2 regions of the Streptomyces sp. NPDC019443 genome follow, and region 2 is predicted to be linked to the other one. Evidence: riboswitches for the same ligand, from Rfam matches in the RefSeq annotation. Region 2 holds a riboswitch; the other holds the start of a gene.
What was found. A riboswitch is a leader RNA that binds a small molecule or an ion and turns the genes downstream of it on or off. The one in region 2 is predicted to bind glycine.
Positions count from the first base shown of each region.

Region 1: it holds a riboswitch for glycine, as region 2 does, so the genes downstream of both, gcvP (aminomethyl-transferring glycine dehydrogenase) here and gcvT (glycine cleavage system aminomethyltransferase GcvT) in region 2, are expected to answer to the same signal.

Region 1 covers NZ_JBIRYJ010000030.1:25,431-33,856, forward strand. The annotation lists gene ACH492_RS38770 (substrate-binding domain-containing protein) at 1-487, shown strand, start outside; gene ACH492_RS38775 (glutamate-cysteine ligase family protein) at 540-2,051, opposite strand; gene ACH492_RS38780 (hypothetical protein) at 2,552-3,139, shown strand; gene ACH492_RS38785 (DUF5999 family protein) at 3,489-3,695, shown strand; gene gcvP (aminomethyl-transferring glycine dehydrogenase) at 3,773-6,658, opposite strand; glycine riboswitch at 6,840-6,937, opposite strand; gene ACH492_RS38795 (PRC-barrel domain-containing protein) at 7,039-7,434, shown strand; gene ACH492_RS38800 (DNA polymerase IV) at 7,344-8,426, opposite strand, start outside.
Region 2 covers NZ_JBIRYJ010000002.1:706,270-714,695, forward strand. The annotation lists gene ACH492_RS09500 (L-serine ammonia-lyase) at 1-637, opposite strand, end outside; gene glyA (serine hydroxymethyltransferase) at 788-2,050, opposite strand; gene gcvH (glycine cleavage system protein GcvH) at 2,062-2,439, opposite strand; gene gcvT (glycine cleavage system aminomethyltransferase GcvT) at 2,501-3,625, opposite strand; glycine riboswitch at 3,774-3,871, opposite strand; gene ACH492_RS09520 (AAA family ATPase) at 4,020-4,709, shown strand; gene ACH492_RS09525 (enhanced serine sensitivity protein SseB) at 4,815-5,591, shown strand; gene ACH492_RS09530 (enhanced serine sensitivity protein SseB C-terminal domain-containing protein) at 5,694-6,506, shown strand; gene ACH492_RS09535 (ABC transporter permease) at 6,957-7,961, shown strand; gene ACH492_RS09540 (ABC transporter substrate-binding protein) at 8,090-8,426, shown strand, end outside.

The DNA.
Region 1 (8,426 bases), on a different contig from region 2:
GACCGGGCTCGACGGCCCGCGGGACTACCGAAAACTGGTGGCGACGGCTCGGCTCGGCGCTCCCGCCAAGGGCGAGGGCACCCAGCGGGCGCGGCTCGCCAAGGCCTTCGAGTCGCTCGCACCCGTGCCGGACGGCGCGACCGGACTGTACGACACGACGCTCGCGGCCTACAAGGAGGCCCAGGCCACCTATGTGAAGGGCAAGTTCAACGCCCTGGTCATCCTCACCGACGGCGCCAACCAGGACCGGTTCGGCATCTCCCGCAGCTCGCTGATCTCCGAACTGAAGGAGCTCGCCGACCCCGAGCGCCCGGTGCCGCTGATCGCCATCGCGGTCGGGCCGGACGCCGACCTTCAGGAGGTCGACCAGATCGCCAAGGCGACGGGCGGCGCGGGCTACCAGGTCAGCGACCCCGCCGAGATCCAGGCCGTGATCCTCAAGGCGATCATGGCGGTCGGCCAGGCGGGCCAGACCGCCGCTCAGTGAAGGCCGCTCAGTGAAGGCCCGCTCACTGAAGGCCCGCTCACTGAAGGCCCGTTCAGGAGTGCGCGCCGGGGAAGCCGACCGGCCAGGTGTGCACCGGCTCGCCCTGGTGCATCAGCTCGCAGTAGCGACGGGTGGTGGCGGCGAGGGCTGCGTCCCGTTCGAGACCGGCCTCCAGCGCGCGATGGTATGTGTCGGCCTGCCACGACGCCCCGTTCACCCGCCGCTTGCACCGCTCCTCGATCACTCCGAGATAGAAGTCCCGGTCGGCGGGCTCGACGTTCCACGCGTCGAGTCCCGCAGCGGCCAGCGGCAGCAGTTCGTCGCGTACGAGTTTGACGGCCGGCACACGCGTGATTCCGCCGGCCCGGCCGGGGCGCGGCCACTGGAGCTCGGCGTCGATGCCGTGTCGGCACGCGGTGTCGAAGTTGTCGGCCGCCGCGGCGAAGGGCAGCCTGCTCCACACCGGCCTGGCCTCTTCGGCGAGCGCGCGCACCAGCCCGTAGTAGAAGGCGGTGTTGGCGATCACATCGGTGACGGTGGGCCCGGCGGGCAGTACGCGGTTCTCCACCCGCAGGTGGGGCACGCCGTCGACGACTCCGTACACCGGGCGGTTCCAGCGATAGACCGTGCCGTTGTGCAGGACGAGTTCCTGCAGCCGCGGAACACCGCCGTCGTCGAGCACCCGCAGCGGGTCTTCGTCGTCGCAGATCGGCAGCAGGGCAGGGAAGTAGCGAAGATTCTCCTCGAAGAGGTCGTACGCCGAGCTCACCCACCGCTCGCCGAACCAGGTACGCGGCCTGACTCCCTGGGCCTGGAGCTCGGGCGGTCTGGTGTCGGTGGCCTGCTGGAACAGCGGCGGCCGCGACTCGCGCCACAGCTCCCTGCCGAACAGGAAGGGCGAGTTGGCCCCCACGGCGACCTGCACGGCGGCCACGGCCTGCGCGGCGTTCCACACATCGGCGAAGCGCGCGGGCGTCACCTGGAGGTGCAGTTGCACCGAGGTGCAGGCGGCTTCGGGAGCTATCGACGCCGAGGTGCAGGTCAGCCGCTCCACGCCCTCGATGTCGAGCATGAAGTCCTCGCCGCGCGCCGCGACGATCTGGTCGTTGAGCAGCATGTATCTGTCGACGTCGGAGAGGTTCGCGGAGACCAGGTCATGCTGGGCGAGTGTTGGCAGAATTCCAATCATCACGATCCCCGAGCCGACCTCGGCCGCTTTCCGGTTCGCATATCCGAGACCGGTACGCAACTCCTCGGCAAGCTGGTCCAGAACCCTCCCGCTCAACCGGTGCGGAACAATATTTACTTCCAGGTTGAACATTCCGAGCTCGGTCTGGAAATCACGGCTCGCGATGCGCTCGAGAACTTCCGCATTCATCATCCGTGGCAGCCCGTCGGCACCCGCGAGATTCAGCTCGATCTCGAGGCCCATGAGATTCCTGGGCCGGTCGAATCTCTTCTCCGCCAGCAGCCTCCCGAGTCCCGCGAGGCACTGCTGCAACTTTCGCCGGTACCTTTGCCGATCGGACAGGTCGATCCCGCCTGCCACGACCTTCTCCCCCATCGAAGCGTCCCTCCTCGAGTGGGCACCACGGAGCATCAGCCGCTCGCGTCACGGACGATAATGCCCAGACTGACTGATCCCTAACGTCCCGCGAACGGTCCGCAGCCGGTACTGTGTACCGAGTGATCGAGCGGCACATTCCTTCGGCATGATGCACTCCGCAGTTACACCGCCTGATGCCTGGTGAAAAACACCGACTGGTTTCGGCCTACCGTTCGACCGATAAAATCCCAGGCTGCGGACCTGCCCTCACGAAAAATCGGCAGAAAAACCGCAACAGAAAGACCTGATACCGCCTTACCGGAAATACGCACGAGCGCTAGCGGAAACACTGTGAGAACACGTTTCGTATAAACTCCGTGAACGAGGCAGAGAGTTGGCGCCCGGTGGCCTTTCCGGCCCCTCTGGTCCCCGCACGCTGACAGCGCCGTCCGCACCTGCCCTTGCCCCTTGCACCAACCCTTGCACCAACGTGTCTCCGAAGTGAGAGGCGACCCATCATGCCGCTGCTTGTCCCCCCGGCTCCCGCGCCTGCCCTGCGCAGCGTCCTCGCGGCACTCGGTTCCCCGACAGCCGTCCGCGAGGCCCGCACACCCGCCCTCAGGTCCGTCCAGGGACCTCTGAGCCCCGAATTGCCGCTGCCCGTCCACGTACTGGATCAGATCGTGCCGAGCGACAGTGCCCCCTACACCCGCCTCGCGGGCTGGCGTTTTCTGATCCGCAGCGGCGAACGAGCCGTGGCAGCGGCGGAGACGATGCTGACCCCCGACGGCTGGACCTTCTCCCACTTCTTCGAAGGGCCCTACCTGAGCTCCACCGAACGGGCGTTGCGCCAGGCCGAGTCGATGAAGACTCACTTCCAGCCACGGCTGCTTTCCATCCCCGAGCTCTACATGCTCACTCTCTGGCTGCACGGCGACACGGACGCCGACGCCTCGACCGGCACACCCCTTCCGACGGACGTCCTGGTGCCGCTGCGCCCCGCGCCTCCCGGCATAGCGGCACACCGGGCGCACCGCGTCGCCGATCTGCTGCCGGTGATGACCCTGCGGCTCACACCGGCACCACTGCTCGGCTCCCCAGCCTGACCGTCCGCCCCCCTCCGCCCCGCTCGAGCCCGCACGCGCGCTGCTCGAGCCCAGCTCACGCCGCCCTTCGCGCCCCGTGACCACCCGGTCGCGGGGCGCACTCCTGCCCCATCCGGACTAGCCCATACCGGCCACCCCGAACCACCCGAAAGGACAGTGGAGTTGAGCTGAACCGTCCGCCCGAGTGATACGTCATTAACCAGTAAGAAGAGCTGCCGCGAAATCCCTGCGGATTGACGCCCGTAGGGCAACACTGGGATCGGACCGACAGATACGGGGGGCGGCCATGAACACCTCATCGAGCCGCAGGACAGTCACAGTCACTACAACGCAGCGAGAGAACCCACCCATGTGCCAGCACCAGCCAGCCTGCCCGACATCCGACTCAGCCGACCGGGAAGCCGCCCGTCTCATGGCGCACCACCCGGAGCAGGGCTGGAGCCTGCTGTGCAACGGCGTACTGCTCTTCGAGGACACCGGTGAGCTGCTGCCGGACGGCCAGATCATCGCGCCGCACCGGCCGCGGGCGAGTGGGCAGGTGATGACGGCCGCCTAGCGCCGTCCGTACGACAAGGGGCCGGCCCGGAGACTGATCTCCGCACCGGCCCCGACGCATGAGCGCCGCCGCGCCCGTCAGTTCTCGTACTCGTCCAGCGGCGGGCAGGAGCAGACGAGGTTACGGTCGCCGAACGCACCGTCGATCCGGCGCACCGGCGGCCAGTACTTGTCCGAGGCGCTCACTCCGGCCGGGAAGACCGCGTCCTCGCGGCTGTACGAGTGCTCCCACTCCCCGCCCAGGGCCGCCGCGGTGTGCGGGGCGTTGCGCAGCGGGTTGTCCTCCGCGGGCCACTCGCCCGAAGCGACCTTCTCGATCTCCCCGCGGATCGCGATCATCGTGTCGCAGAAGCGGTCGATCTCGGTCAGGTCCTCGCTCTCGGTGGGCTCGATCATCAGCGTGCCGGCCACCGGGAAGGACATCGTCGGCGCGTGGAAGCCGTAGTCGATCAGACGCTTGGCGATGTCGTCCACGCTGACGCCGGTCGCCTTCGACAGCGGCCGCAGGTCCACGATGCACTCGTGCGCGACCAGACCGGCCGGGCCGGTGTAGAGCACCGGGTAGTGCGGCTCCAGTCGCTTCGCGATGTAGTTGGCCGCGAGCACGGCGACCTGCGTGGCCCGCTTGAGGCCCTCGCCGCCCATGAGGCGTACGTACGCCCAGGAGATCGGCAGGATGCCCGCCGAGCCCCACGGAGCGGCCGAGATCGGTCCCACGCCCGTCTCGGGTCCCGCGGTGGGCTGGAGCGGGTGGTTCGGGAGGTACGGGGCGAGGTGCGCCCGTACGCCCACCGGACCGACGCCGGGGCCGCCGCCGCCGTGCGGGATGCAGAAGGTCTTGTGCAGATTGAGGTGCGAGACGTCGCCGCCGAACTTGCCCGGCTTGGCAAGGCCCACCAGCGCGTTGAGGTTGGCGCCGTCGACGTACACCTGGCCGCCGGCCTCGTGCACCTGTGCGCAGATGTCGGCGACATGCTCCTCGAACACGCCGTGCGTGGACGGGTAGGTGATCATCAGGACCGAGAGCTGGTCGCGGTACTGCTCGATCTTGGCGCGCAGGTCCTCGATGTCCACCTCGCCGTCGTCGGCGGTCTTCACCACGACGACCTTCATGCCCGCCATCACGGCGCTGGCGGCGTTGGTGCCGTGCGCGGAGGACGGGATGAGGCAGATGGTGCGCTGGTCGTCACCGTTGGCGCGGTGGTACGCGCGCACGGCGAGCAGACCCGCGAGCTCGCCCTGCGAACCGGCGTTGGGCTGGATGGAGACCGCGTCGTACCCGGTGACCTCGGCGAGGCGCTCCTCCAGCTCATGGATGAGCGTGAGGTACCCGGCGGCCTGCTCGACCGGCGCGAAGGGGTGGATCTGCCCGAACTCCGGCCAGGTGACCGGCTCCATCTCGGTGGTCGCGTTCAGCTTCATGGTGCAGGAGCCGAGCGGGATCATGCCGCGGTCCAGCGCGTAGTCGCGGTCGGCGAGCTTGCGCAGGTAGCGCAGCATCGCAGTCTCGGAACGGTGCTGGTGGAAGACGGGGTGGGTGAGGTAGTCGTCCGTGCGCAGCAGGGCGGCCGGCAGGGTGTCGTCGGTCGCCGCGTCGAGCGCCTCGACGTCGGCCTCGACGCCGAAGGCGACCCAGACTGCGGTCAGTTGGGTACGGGTGGTGGTCTCGTCACACGCGATGGAGAGGTGGTCGGCGTCGACGAGGTGGAGGTTGACCCCGCCCTCACGCGCGGCGGCCACGACGTCGGCGGCCTTGCCCGGCACCTGTGCGGTCAGCGTGTCGAAGTACGCCCCGTGGACGACCTCGACGCCACCGGCCCGCAGCCCCTCGGCGAGGATCGCGGCGTACCGGCGGGTGCGCTGCGCGATTCCCCTGAGCCCATCCGGGCCGTGGTACACGGCGTACATCCCAGCCATCACGGCGAGGAGCACCTGGGCGGTACAGATGTTGCTGGTGGCCTTCTCGCGGCGGATGTGCTGCTCACGAGTCTGCAGCGCGAGCCGGTAGGCCTTGTTGCCGTCCGCGTCCACGGAGACGCCGACGAGCCGGCCGGGCAGGCTGCGCGCGAACTTCTCGCGTACGGCCATGAACCCGGCATGCGGGCCGCCGAAGCCCATCGGGACGCCGAAGCGCTGCGTGGTGCCCACCGCGATGTCGGCGCCCAGCTCGCCGGGCGAGGTGAGCAGGGTGAGCGCCAGCAGATCGGCGGCGACGGTGACGATCGCGCCGAGCTCGTGCGCCTGCTCGATGACGGGCTTGATGTCGCGTACGGCACCGGAGGCGCCCGGGTACTGCAGCAGCACGCCGAAAACGCCGCGCTCCGCGATCTCGGCCGGGATGCCGTCGCTGAGGTCGGCGGTGACCACCTCGACGCCGGTGGGCTCGGCACGGGTCTCGATCACCGCGAGGGTCTGCGGCAGAGTGTCGGCGTCGACCAGGAAGACGCCGTTCTTGACCTTGCCGACCCGGCGGGCCAGCGACATGGCCTCGGCGGCGGCCGTTGCCTCGTCGAGTAGCGAGGCACCGGAGGTGGGCAGACCGGTCAGGTCGGCGACCATCGTCTGGAAGTTGAGCAGCGCCTCGAGCCGGCCCTGGGAGATCTCCGGCTGGTACGGCGTGTACGCGGTGTACCAGGCCGGGTTCTCCATGACGTTGCGCAGGATCACCGGCGGCGTGAAGGTGCCGTAGTAGCCAAGGCCGATCATGGGCGCAAGCACCTGATTGCGGTCGGCAAGCGTGCGCAGCTCGGCGAGCACATCCGCCTCGGTACGCGCGCCCGGGAGGTTCAGCGCCTCCGCGCTCTTGATCACATCAGGCACCGCGGCGGCGGTCAGCTCGTCGAGCGAGCCGTAGCCCACCTGTGCAAGCATCTTCGCCTGGGCCGCGGCGTCGGGCCCGATGTGGCGCTGCTCGAAGGGGGTGCCTCGCTCAAGCTGGGAGAGCGGAATGCGGTTGGCGGTCATTTGGGAGGCCTCCTGGTCTGACACGACCGGCGAGGGGCACCACGGCGCGGATGCCCGAACGGCCTCCCCCTCTGTCATCTCAACCTGAGAGTTTCACCGGGGCGTGCGCATGCCACGCTCCGGCTTTCACCGTCGGTGAGAGCGGATGCCGTCCGACGCCCGCCCTGCTTTCCAGAGTGACCTCGTCCGTGCGGTACAGGGGCCTGAGAGATTCCGGGGAGGATTTGCTCCTTCGGCGCCGCCGGCACTTTCACCGGTGGACTCTCCCGCACGGGGTCAGCAGCCGCTTGCCAGCCTACCAGCGCGTCCCTCGTCGATCGCTCAAGTGGCCGACACCCTCGATGTGCACTTTTGTAGTATTTAAACAGCAGTTGCGACCTATTGGAGGGACCGTGCAGACCGATATCGATCCGCGCAGCCTGATCGGCCGCAAGGCGTTCGACCGCAACGGCCACAAGATCGGGACTGTGGACGAGGTGTACCTGGACGATGCCACGGGAGTGCCCGAGTGGGCGGCTGTGCGGACCGGCCTGTTCAGCCGGGACGCGTTCGTCCCCCTGGAGCCGAGCAAGCTGGTCGACGACACCCTGCATGTCCCGTACGAGCGCTCGCTGATCAAGGATGCCCCGGACTTCGGCGTCGGCCGCCATCTCTCCCCGGAGCAGGAGCTTCAGCTGTACCACCACTACGGCCTCGACCTCTCCGAGGCCCCCGAGACGCCCGCTCCCTCCTCGGGGGACCGGTCCTTCGGCCGCGTCGCCGGCCAGGAGGACTGACCCGCACTCTCCACCGCCGCGGGCAGCGCGACGAGCGGCAGCGGATCGGAGAGCTCCAGATCGGGGTCGTCGACCCGGAAGGTGCGTACGCGCCCCGGCGGCGACCCCGGCTCCTCGAACCGGACGGTGACGCGGCCGAGCCCGCTGCCCTGCACCCACCCCGCCCCGTATTCGGCATGCCGCACGTCGTGCCCCGCGGCCCAGCGCCGCGCCGCGAGCGCCTCGTGCTCCGCCCCGCCCGCCCCGGCCTCTGCTCCCGCCCGGGCCCCTACCCCGGCCGCGACCCCGGCCCCTGCGCCTGCCCCGGCCCCGGCCCCGGCCGCGACCCCGGCCCCTGCCCCTGCCCCTGCCCCTGCCCCTGCCCCTGCCCCTGCCCCCACCGCGGCGTCGGCCTCGGGCGTCTCCCGCTCGCCCTCCGCCGCCTCCTCGTGTGCTTCGCGCTCTGCCTGCTCATCGGCCGCGGCCTGCGCGAAGAGATCCTCCTGGGTGTAGTCCGCGAGCCCCGTCACGCCCACCCCCAGCAGCCGCACCCCGCCCGTGGTGTCCACCGCCTCCAGCAGCCGCCCGGCGGCCTCCCGCACCACCGCCGGATCGTCCGTCGGCCCGCGCAGCGTCTCCGAGCGCGTCAGCGTCGAGAAGTCGTACCGCCGCACCTTCAGCACGATGGTCCGCCCCGAGTGCCCGGACGCCCGAAGCCGCTGCACACACCGGTCGGCCAGCCGCTCCACCTCGATCCGCACCCGCACCCGGTCGTGCAGATCCACATCGAAGGTGTCCTCCACCGACACCGACTTCGCGTCCCGCTCGGCCACCACCGGCCGGTCGTCGTACCCCATGGCCATCAGGAACAGCGAGGTCCCGTGTGCCTTGCCCAGCAGCCGTACGAGCTCGTCCTCGCCCGCCTCCGCCAGCTCGGCGACTGTCGTCATCCCGGCCCGCCGCAGATGCTCCCCGGTGGCCGGCCCCACCCCCGGCAGCGTCCGCACGGACAT
Region 2 (8,426 bases):
GGCCCTCGCGGATCTCCTGCTCGGAACGCCAGGCCTTCTCGTTCTCCAGCATCAGCGCGGAGATGGACAGACCGGTCTCCTGGGCGAGCCGCAGCAGCTCGTCACCGGTGCGGAAGGGGTACTTCAGCACGGTGTCGTCGAGCTTGATCCGGTCCTCGCCGACGGCGTCCTCGTCAACGACGAAGCCGCCGCCCACCGAGTAGTACGTCTTTTCCAGAACCGTCACGCCCTCGGCGTCGTACGCGAAGATCGTCATGCCGTTGGCGTGGTACGGCAGCGCCTTGCGGCGGTGCAGAACCAGATCCTTGTCGAAGTCGAAGCCGATCTCGTGGCTGCCGAGCAGACTGATCCGGCCGCTGGTGCGGATGCGCTCGACCTGCGCGTCCGCGGTCTCGACGTCGACGGTACGGGGGGAATTGCCCTCCAGGCCGAGCAGGACGGCCTTGGGGGTGCCGTGGCCGTGGCCGGTCGCGCCCAGGGAGCCGAAGAGCTCTGCGCGTATGGCGGCGGTGTGGGCCAGCATGCCCTCGTTCTTGAGCCGCCGGGCGAACATGGCGGCGGCGCGCATCGGGCCGACCGTGTGGGAGCTGGACGGGCCGATGCCGATCGAGAACAGGTCGAAGACCGAGATGGCCACGGAGAACTCCTAGGGTTGGTAGACGCCGTTGTCTGCCGGGGTGGTGCAGAAGCGAGCGGGGTACACGGTGCGGGGCACCGCGCGCACTGTCCAGTGTGCGCGGTGCCCCACGGGTTCGTACAAAAGCGTTTCGTACAAAACCGTACGGAACTACTTCAGGCCGGGGTAAAGCGGGTGCTTCGCGGCCAGCGCCGAGACCCGTGCGCTGAGCGCCTGAGTGTCGTACGACGGCTTCAGCGCCTCGGCGATGATGTCGGCAACCTCACGGAAGTCCTCGTCCTGGAAACCGCGGGTGGCCAGCGCCGGGGTGCCGATCCGCAGACCCGAGGTGACCATCGGCGGCCGCGGGTCGTTCGGAATGGCGTTCCGGTTGACGGTGATGCCCACCTCGTGGAGCCGGTCCTCGGCCTGCTGGCCGTCCAGCTCGGAGTTGCGCAGGTCGACCAGGACCAGGTGCACATCGGTGCCGCCCGACAGGACGGAGACCCCGTGCTCGGTCACATCGTCCCGGACCAGACGCGCGGCGAGGATCCGGGCGCCGTCGATGGTCCGCTGCTGGCGCTCCTGGAACTCCTCGGACGCCGCGACCTTGAAGGCGACCGCCTTCGCGGCGATGACGTGCTCCAGCGGACCGCCCTGCTGGCCCGGGAAGACCGCCGAGTTGATCTTCTTGGCGAGCTCCTGTGTGGACAGGATCACGCCGCCGCGCGGACCGCCGAGGGTCTTGTGCGTGGTGGTGGTGACGACATGGGCGTGCGGCACCGGGTTGGGGTGCAGCCCGGCGGCGACGAGACCCGCGAAGTGGGCCATGTCGACCATCAGATACGCGCCGACCTCGTCGGCGATCCGGCGGAAGGCCGCGAAGTCCAGGTGACGCGGGTACGCGGACCAGCCGGCCACGATCAGCTTCGGCTTCGACTCCTTGGCGAGCCGCTCGACCTCGGCCATGTCGACCTGACCGGTGGCGTCGTCGACGTGGTACGCGACCACGTTGTAGAGCTTGCCGGAGAAGTTGATCTTCATGCCGTGGGTCAGGTGCCCGCCGTGGGCGAGATTCAGACCCATGATCGTGTCGCCCGGCTTGAGCAGCGCGAACATCGCGGCCGCGTTCGCCTGGGCGCCCGAGTGCGGCTGGACGTTGGCGTGCTCGGCGCCGAAGAGCTCCTTGATGCGGTCGATGGCGATCTGCTCGACGACATCGACATGCTCGCAGCCGCCGTAGTAGCGGCGGCCGGGGTAGCCCTCGGCGTACTTGTTGGTGAGGACGGAGCCCTGCGCCTCCATGACCGCGACCGGAGCGAAGTTCTCCGAGGCGATCATCTCGAGGGTGGACTGCTGACGGTGGAGCTCGGCGTCGACAGCGGCGGCGACGTCGGGGTCCAGTTCATGGAGAGGGGTGTTGAGAACAGACATGCCATACGTCCTTAGGAGCCGGAGAACTCGGTGTACTCGTCGGAGGAGAGCAGGTCCTTCGGCTCCTCCGTGACGCGCACCTTGAAGAGCCAGCCGCCCTCGAAGGGGGCGGAGTTCACCAGCGACGGGTCGTCCACCACGTCCTGGTTGGCCTCGACGACCTCACCGCTGACCGGCGAGTACAGGTCGCTGACCGACTTGGTCGACTCCAGCTCGCCGCAGGTCTCGCCCGCGGTCACCGTGTCACCGACTTCCGGGAGCTGTACGTACACCACATCACCGAGCGCGTTGGCCGCGTGCTCCGTGATGCCGACTGTCGACACGCCGTCCTCGGCGGGCGACAGCCACTCGTGCTCCTTGCTGTAGCGCAGCTGCTGGGGGTTGCTCATGGCCTGAATTCTCCTGTACGCGGGGGAGTGATGCTGAACGGGCGTGGTGTGGTGCTGAAGATCACTTCTGGCGCTTGTAGAACGGCAGCGCGACGACCTCGTACGGCTCGTGGGCGCCGCGGATGTCGACGCCGACGCCCTCGGCGCCGGGAGCGGCGTGCGCCGCGTCCACGTACGCGATGGCGATCGGCTTGCCCAGCGTCGGCGACGGGGCGCCCGAGGTGACCTCGCCGATCACCTGACCGCCTGCGACGACCTGGTAACCGGCGCGGGGGACCCGGCGGCCCTCGGCGATCAGGCCGACGAGCTTGCGCGGCGGGTTGGTCCCGGCGCGCTCGGCGGCGGCCTCAAGGGCCTCACGGCCGACGAAGCGCCCGCCATTGGCCGTCTTCTCGAACTTCACGACCCGGCCCAGTCCCGCGTCGAACGGTGTCAGCGCGGTCGTCAGCTCGTGCCCGTACAGCGGCATGCCCGCCTCCAGGCGCAGCGTGTCGCGACAGGAGAGGCCGCAGGGGATCAGACCGGCCGGCGCTCCGGCGTCGGTCAGCGCCTGCCAGAGCTTCTCGGCGTGCTGCGGCTCGACGAAGAGCTCGAAGCCGTCCTCGCCGGTGTAACCGGTGCGGGCGATCAGCGCCGGGACACCGGCGACCGTGCCGGGCAGGCCCGCGTAGTACTTCAGCCCGTCCAGGTCGGCGTCGGTCAGCGACTTAAGAATGCCCGGGGACTCGGGGCCCTGGACGGCGATCAGGGCATACGCGTCACGGTCGTCGCGCACCTCGGCGCCGAAGCCCTCCGAGCGCCCGGTCAGAGCGTCCAGGACGATCTGCGCATTACCCGCGTTGGCGACGACCATGTATTCGGTATCGCCGAGGCGGTAGACGATCAGGTCGTCGAGGATCCCGCCGTCCTCCTGGCAGATCATGGTGTAGCGGGCGCGGCCGACGGCGACACCGCCGATGTTGCCGACCAGTGCGTAGTCGAGGAGGTCGGCGGCCTGCGGCCCGGTGACGGTGATCTCGCCCATGTGGGAGAGGTCGAAGAGGCCGGCCTTGGTGCGGACGGCGTTGTGTTCGTCGCGCTCACTGCCGTACCGCAGCGGCATGTCCCAGCCCGCGAAGTCGGTCATGGTCGCGCCCAGCGAACGGTGCAGGGCGTCGAGGGCGGTCAGACGGGGGGCGTTGCTCATAGATGTGGCTCCCAGGGCATGCTGGCGAGGACAATCCTCCCCATCTGTCATCGGAACCTGAGAGGTTCGTCGCGACCGCACGTATCGGTGGTCGTGACTTGCACCTTGGGTGGAGCCACTCGACAGCGGCTCGCTTTTCAGATCTGCCTCATCACACGCGGTACGGGGCCTGAGAGATTCAAGGGAGGGACTTGCTCCTTCGGCGCCCGGCGCACACAGTGGCCAGGACTCTCCCGCGTGGATTCAAGCGGCCGGTATGCAGTTGGCGCGCACATCATTGCACGCATCGTGGCGGAGTGGGGCGACAGGTCCTTGGCTGCAATATGGTTGTGCCTCATTACCGTTTCTTTACACTTCATGGGCAAGGGTGGGTAACCCGACATGGGGGAGGGTGATGACGTTGCACCGCTCCGAGGCGTACGCGACGACCGCGGGGGTGCCCGCCCCGCCGGGCGCGGCCGCTCGGCGACTGGCCGAGGTGCCTGCGCCCGTGCTGCGTGACCTGAGAGACCGCTCGGGTCACAGCCCGCGCAGTCTGGTCTTCGCCGCCGGTGACGTGGTGGTCGTCTCCGGCCTGCCCGGCAGCGGAAAGTCCACGCTGATCCGGCGCGCGGCGCGCGGCCGCGGCATCGACTCGCAGGACACCCGTGACCGGTGGGACGCGCGGATGCCGAAGCTCCTGCCGTACGCCGTCTACCGCCCACTGGTCCGGATCGCGCACTACGCCGGACTGCGGCGCGCGTTGCGCTCCGGCGAGAGCGTCGTCGTACACGACTGCGGCACCCAGGCCTGGGTGCGGCGCTGGCTGGCCCGCGAGGCGCGCCGCCGCGGCCGCGGCCTGCATCTGGTGCTGCTTGACGTCACGCCCGCGGTGGCCAGGGAGGGCCAGCGCGAGCGCGGCCGCGGAGTGTCGGGGTACGCATTCGCCCGGCACCGGCGGGCGGTGGGCCGTCTGGTCGGCGACGCGGAGGCCGGGCGGCTGCCCGCGGGCTGCGCGTCTGCGGTGCTGCTCGACCGGGACTCGGCGGGGGTGCTCGGCCGGGTCGGCTTCGAGGAGTCGAAAGCAGGCCCGTCCGGCGATTGAGGACAATGGGGGCCGAAGGCCGCGCCCCCACCCGCCCCGGCGGACCCCCACGGCGTTAGGGTCGTGGCGCGCAACCGTGGGAACGCAGGGGGAGAAGGACAGCACATGCAGACACCGGATCATCCGCATCCGCATCCGCATCCGTACGGCGGCTGGCCGGGGAACGAGCTCGAAGAGGTGCTCGCCGCATCCCTCGGCAACCCCTCCGCCGGAGGCCGCCTCGTCGAGGTGCTCGGCCGCAGCCAGATCTGGGTGCCGCTGCCCAACGGCGGCGGTCCGGACAGCCGCAACCTCGATCTGCCCACCATGGAGATCGACGGGGCCGCGTACGTCCCGGTCTTCAGCTCCGAGCAGCAGTTCCTGCACTGCGTCGGCAGCCATATGCCCTTCACCATCGCCCCCGCCCGCGAATTCGCCCGTGGACTGCCCCCGCAGCTCGGCATCGCCGTGAACCCGGGCGGCACGGTCGGCGCCCCGCTGCCGCCGCCCGCCGTCGCCGAGCTGTGCCGGGTGGGACGCACGCCCCTCGACGGTCCGGCGACCGGCGGCCGGGTGCGGCTCTTCGAACCCGACTGGCAGGAGGAGCCGGTGGACTTCCTCGCCGCCGCGGCCGGTGAGTTCGAGAGCTCCGGCGTCGTCGTCACCGCCCGCCGCGCGCTCGCCTCCATCGAGGGTGAGTCGCCGACCCTGTTCATCGGCGTCCAGCTCTCCTCCTGGGAGGCCGCCGAGCGCAACGCCCCGATGGATGCGCTCGGCCGGGCGCTGGGCCGGGTCCAGGTGGGCTGGCCGGTCAATCTCGTACTGCTGGATGTGGCACAGGACCCGGTCGGCATATGGATGCTGGAACGGGTGCGCCCCTTCTACCAACGACAGCACGTGTAGTCGTCAAGTCGGCGTCAGAACTCCCGATTAAGCTGGTTTGATGGCCAGGCCGGACCCGCCGCACTTGTGTGCCGGGTGGATCGAAGAGGGGCGGAACCCAGGGTGAGTGCGTCAGGCACCGCGGCGGCCGGGCAGGTCGAGCACATGCTGCGGCAGGTGACTCCTGGGCGCTACGACGCGTACGAGGCGCTGCTGCAGGCGATCGCAGACCCGGCCGGCGGCCGGCTCTGGATGCTGCTCTGGCACGGCCAGGCGGGCTCGCCCGACGCCCAGTACGGGAACATGGAGGTCGACGGCGTCGGTTACGCCCCTTGCGTCACCTCCGCCCAAGAGCTCTCGGTCTGCGGCTGGAACCGCGCCCACGAAGTGGTCAGCGGTCCGGACGTCGCCCGCGCCCTGTTCCCCGACCGCTGGGGAATCTGGCTCAACCCGCACGCCCCCGGCGGCGGCGTCGGCATCCCCTGGCTCGATCTGCGCCGGATCGCCACCGGCCTCGACCGGATGCCCGCCGGACCCCTGCGGATGTCCGAGCCCGCCATCGACATCCCGCACTTCTACGGCCTGCTCTCGCAGAACGCCCACCGCACAGCCGCGGTCCGCTCGTTGCGCCGCGCCTGGGTGCAGCCCGCCCTCGGCGCTCCGTATCTCGCCATCGGGCTCGATCTGTACGACACCGGCAGGCAGTCCGTGGACGCGGTGCGGGCCATGATGCAGCAGTCGATCGCCGCGGTTCCGGACGGGCTGCCGGTCTCCACCGTCGCGATGTCCGACGAGTACGACCCGGTGACGATGTGGCTGCGGGCCAACGCCCGTCCGTTCTACGACCGTGACGCACACGGCGGCGCACCGGTGGTGGGGGCCGCCCCGGCGGAGCCGGGGGGCGGCTACGGCTACCCTCCGCCGCACGGTCGCTGAGACCTTTACACAACGGCACCATTGCCGTCCCGGCCCAACACATTCCGTGTCCTGTAGTGATGGTCAGGGTGGGATTGTGCGCGTCTCGGGTCTCAAAGGCCTTTCAATCGAATGAGTTGACGGGTGCGGCGGATGGGTCCGCATGGCGGTACCTCACTCAACTTTCGCCCCATATGCGGTAGATGGCGATCCGCTCAGTCAGCGCTGTCGTCCGTATAACGGAACCCCCCTCCCCTCATCACGTTTGAGCAAACATTCCCCGGGGGGGCTGGCGGGTGATCGCGAGACCGTTGAAGACTCCCGCAGCAAGGGGATATTCGCCCCTGTGTACGGCGTGCTTCACGCGTACTTCTCGCACCAAAGCTTCACGTGCACCACAAGTTGTGAAAAATGCCGCTACAGCGGCGGGTACGGGCCGGTCACCTCCGGCCGAGAGGGGTCCCCACCACGATGACGGCACCATTGCACGACACGAGCGCGGACGCGGACAAGGCCGCAGCCGTCGATGTCGCGGCGGATGTAGTCAACAAGTCGGTAGAAGGGCGGTCGTTGCGACAGATCGCCTGGACCCGCCTCAAGCGGGACAAGCTGGCGCTGGCCGGCGGCGTCGTCGTCATCTTCCTGGTGCTCGTGGCGATCTTCGCGCCGCTGATCGTGAGTCTGCTCGGCCACCCGCCCAACGAGTTTCACCAGGACGAGATCGACCCGCTGTTCGGCACCCCCAAGGGCGCCTTCGGCGGCATCAGTTCGGACTTCCTGCTGGGCCTCGAGCCGCAGAACGGCCGCGACGTGTTCAGTCGCATCGTCTACGGCGCCCGCATCTCGCTGCTCGTGGCCTTCCTCGCGGCGCTGGTCGCCGTTCTGCTCGGCACCATCTTCGGCATCGTGGCCGGTTACTTCGGCGGCTGGGTCGACGCGATCATCAGCCGGGTGATGGACATGCTGCTGGCCTTCCCGCAGCTGCTCTTCATCATCTCGCTGGTCTCCGTCCTCCCCAGCGATCTGTTCGGCCTCACCGGCACCAGTGTCCGCATCGCCGTCCTGGTCATGGTGATCGGCTTCTTCGGCTGGCCGTACGTGGGACGCATCGTGCGCGGCCAGACCCTCTCGCTGCGCGAGAAGGAGTACGTCGAGGCGGCCCGGAGCCTGGGCGCCGGTCAGCGGTACGTCCTCTTCAAGGAGTTGCTGCCCAACCTGGTCGCGCCGATCACCGTCTACACCACCCTGATGATCCCCACGAACATCCTCACCGAGGCGGCGCTCAGCTTCCTCGGGGCAGGTGTGAGGCCGCCGACGGCCTCCTGGGGGCAGATGCTCTCCAAGGCCGTGGAGTACTACCAGGAAGACCCGATGTTCATGGTCGTCCCGGGTGTGGCGATCTTTGTGACGGTGCTGGCCTTCAACCTCTTCGGCGACGGAGTGCGGGACGCACTCGACCCCAAGGGCACCCGGTGACGGCACCCCCCGCGGCGCCGTCCGGCCGCAGACAAATGAACGTGCCCCTGCCACACATGTCAGGCGGCTCCCCGATGGTTCCCCGGCATCAAGCCAAGGACCGCGCTACTCCGGAGGTTGCAGAAACAATGAAACCCCTACGTTCGTCGAGGAGCAGGCAGATCGCCGGTGCGGCGGTTGTCGTGGCAGCCCTCATGTCCACCGCGGCGTGCGGTGGCGGCGGTTCCAAGGACGAGGACGGCGCCGGCAAGGCCGCCGGATACAACGCCGGTACGAAGGGCGTCGCCAACGCCTCCGCCAAGAAGGGCGGCACGCTCAAGTTCATCGGCAAGCAGGACTTCGACTCCACCGACCCGCAGCGCCAGTACTACGGCATGGCCTGGGACTTCTCCCGGTTCTACGCGCGCCAGCTGATCTCCTACGCGCCGAAGCCGGGTGCCGGCGGCGCCGAGCTCGTCCCCGACC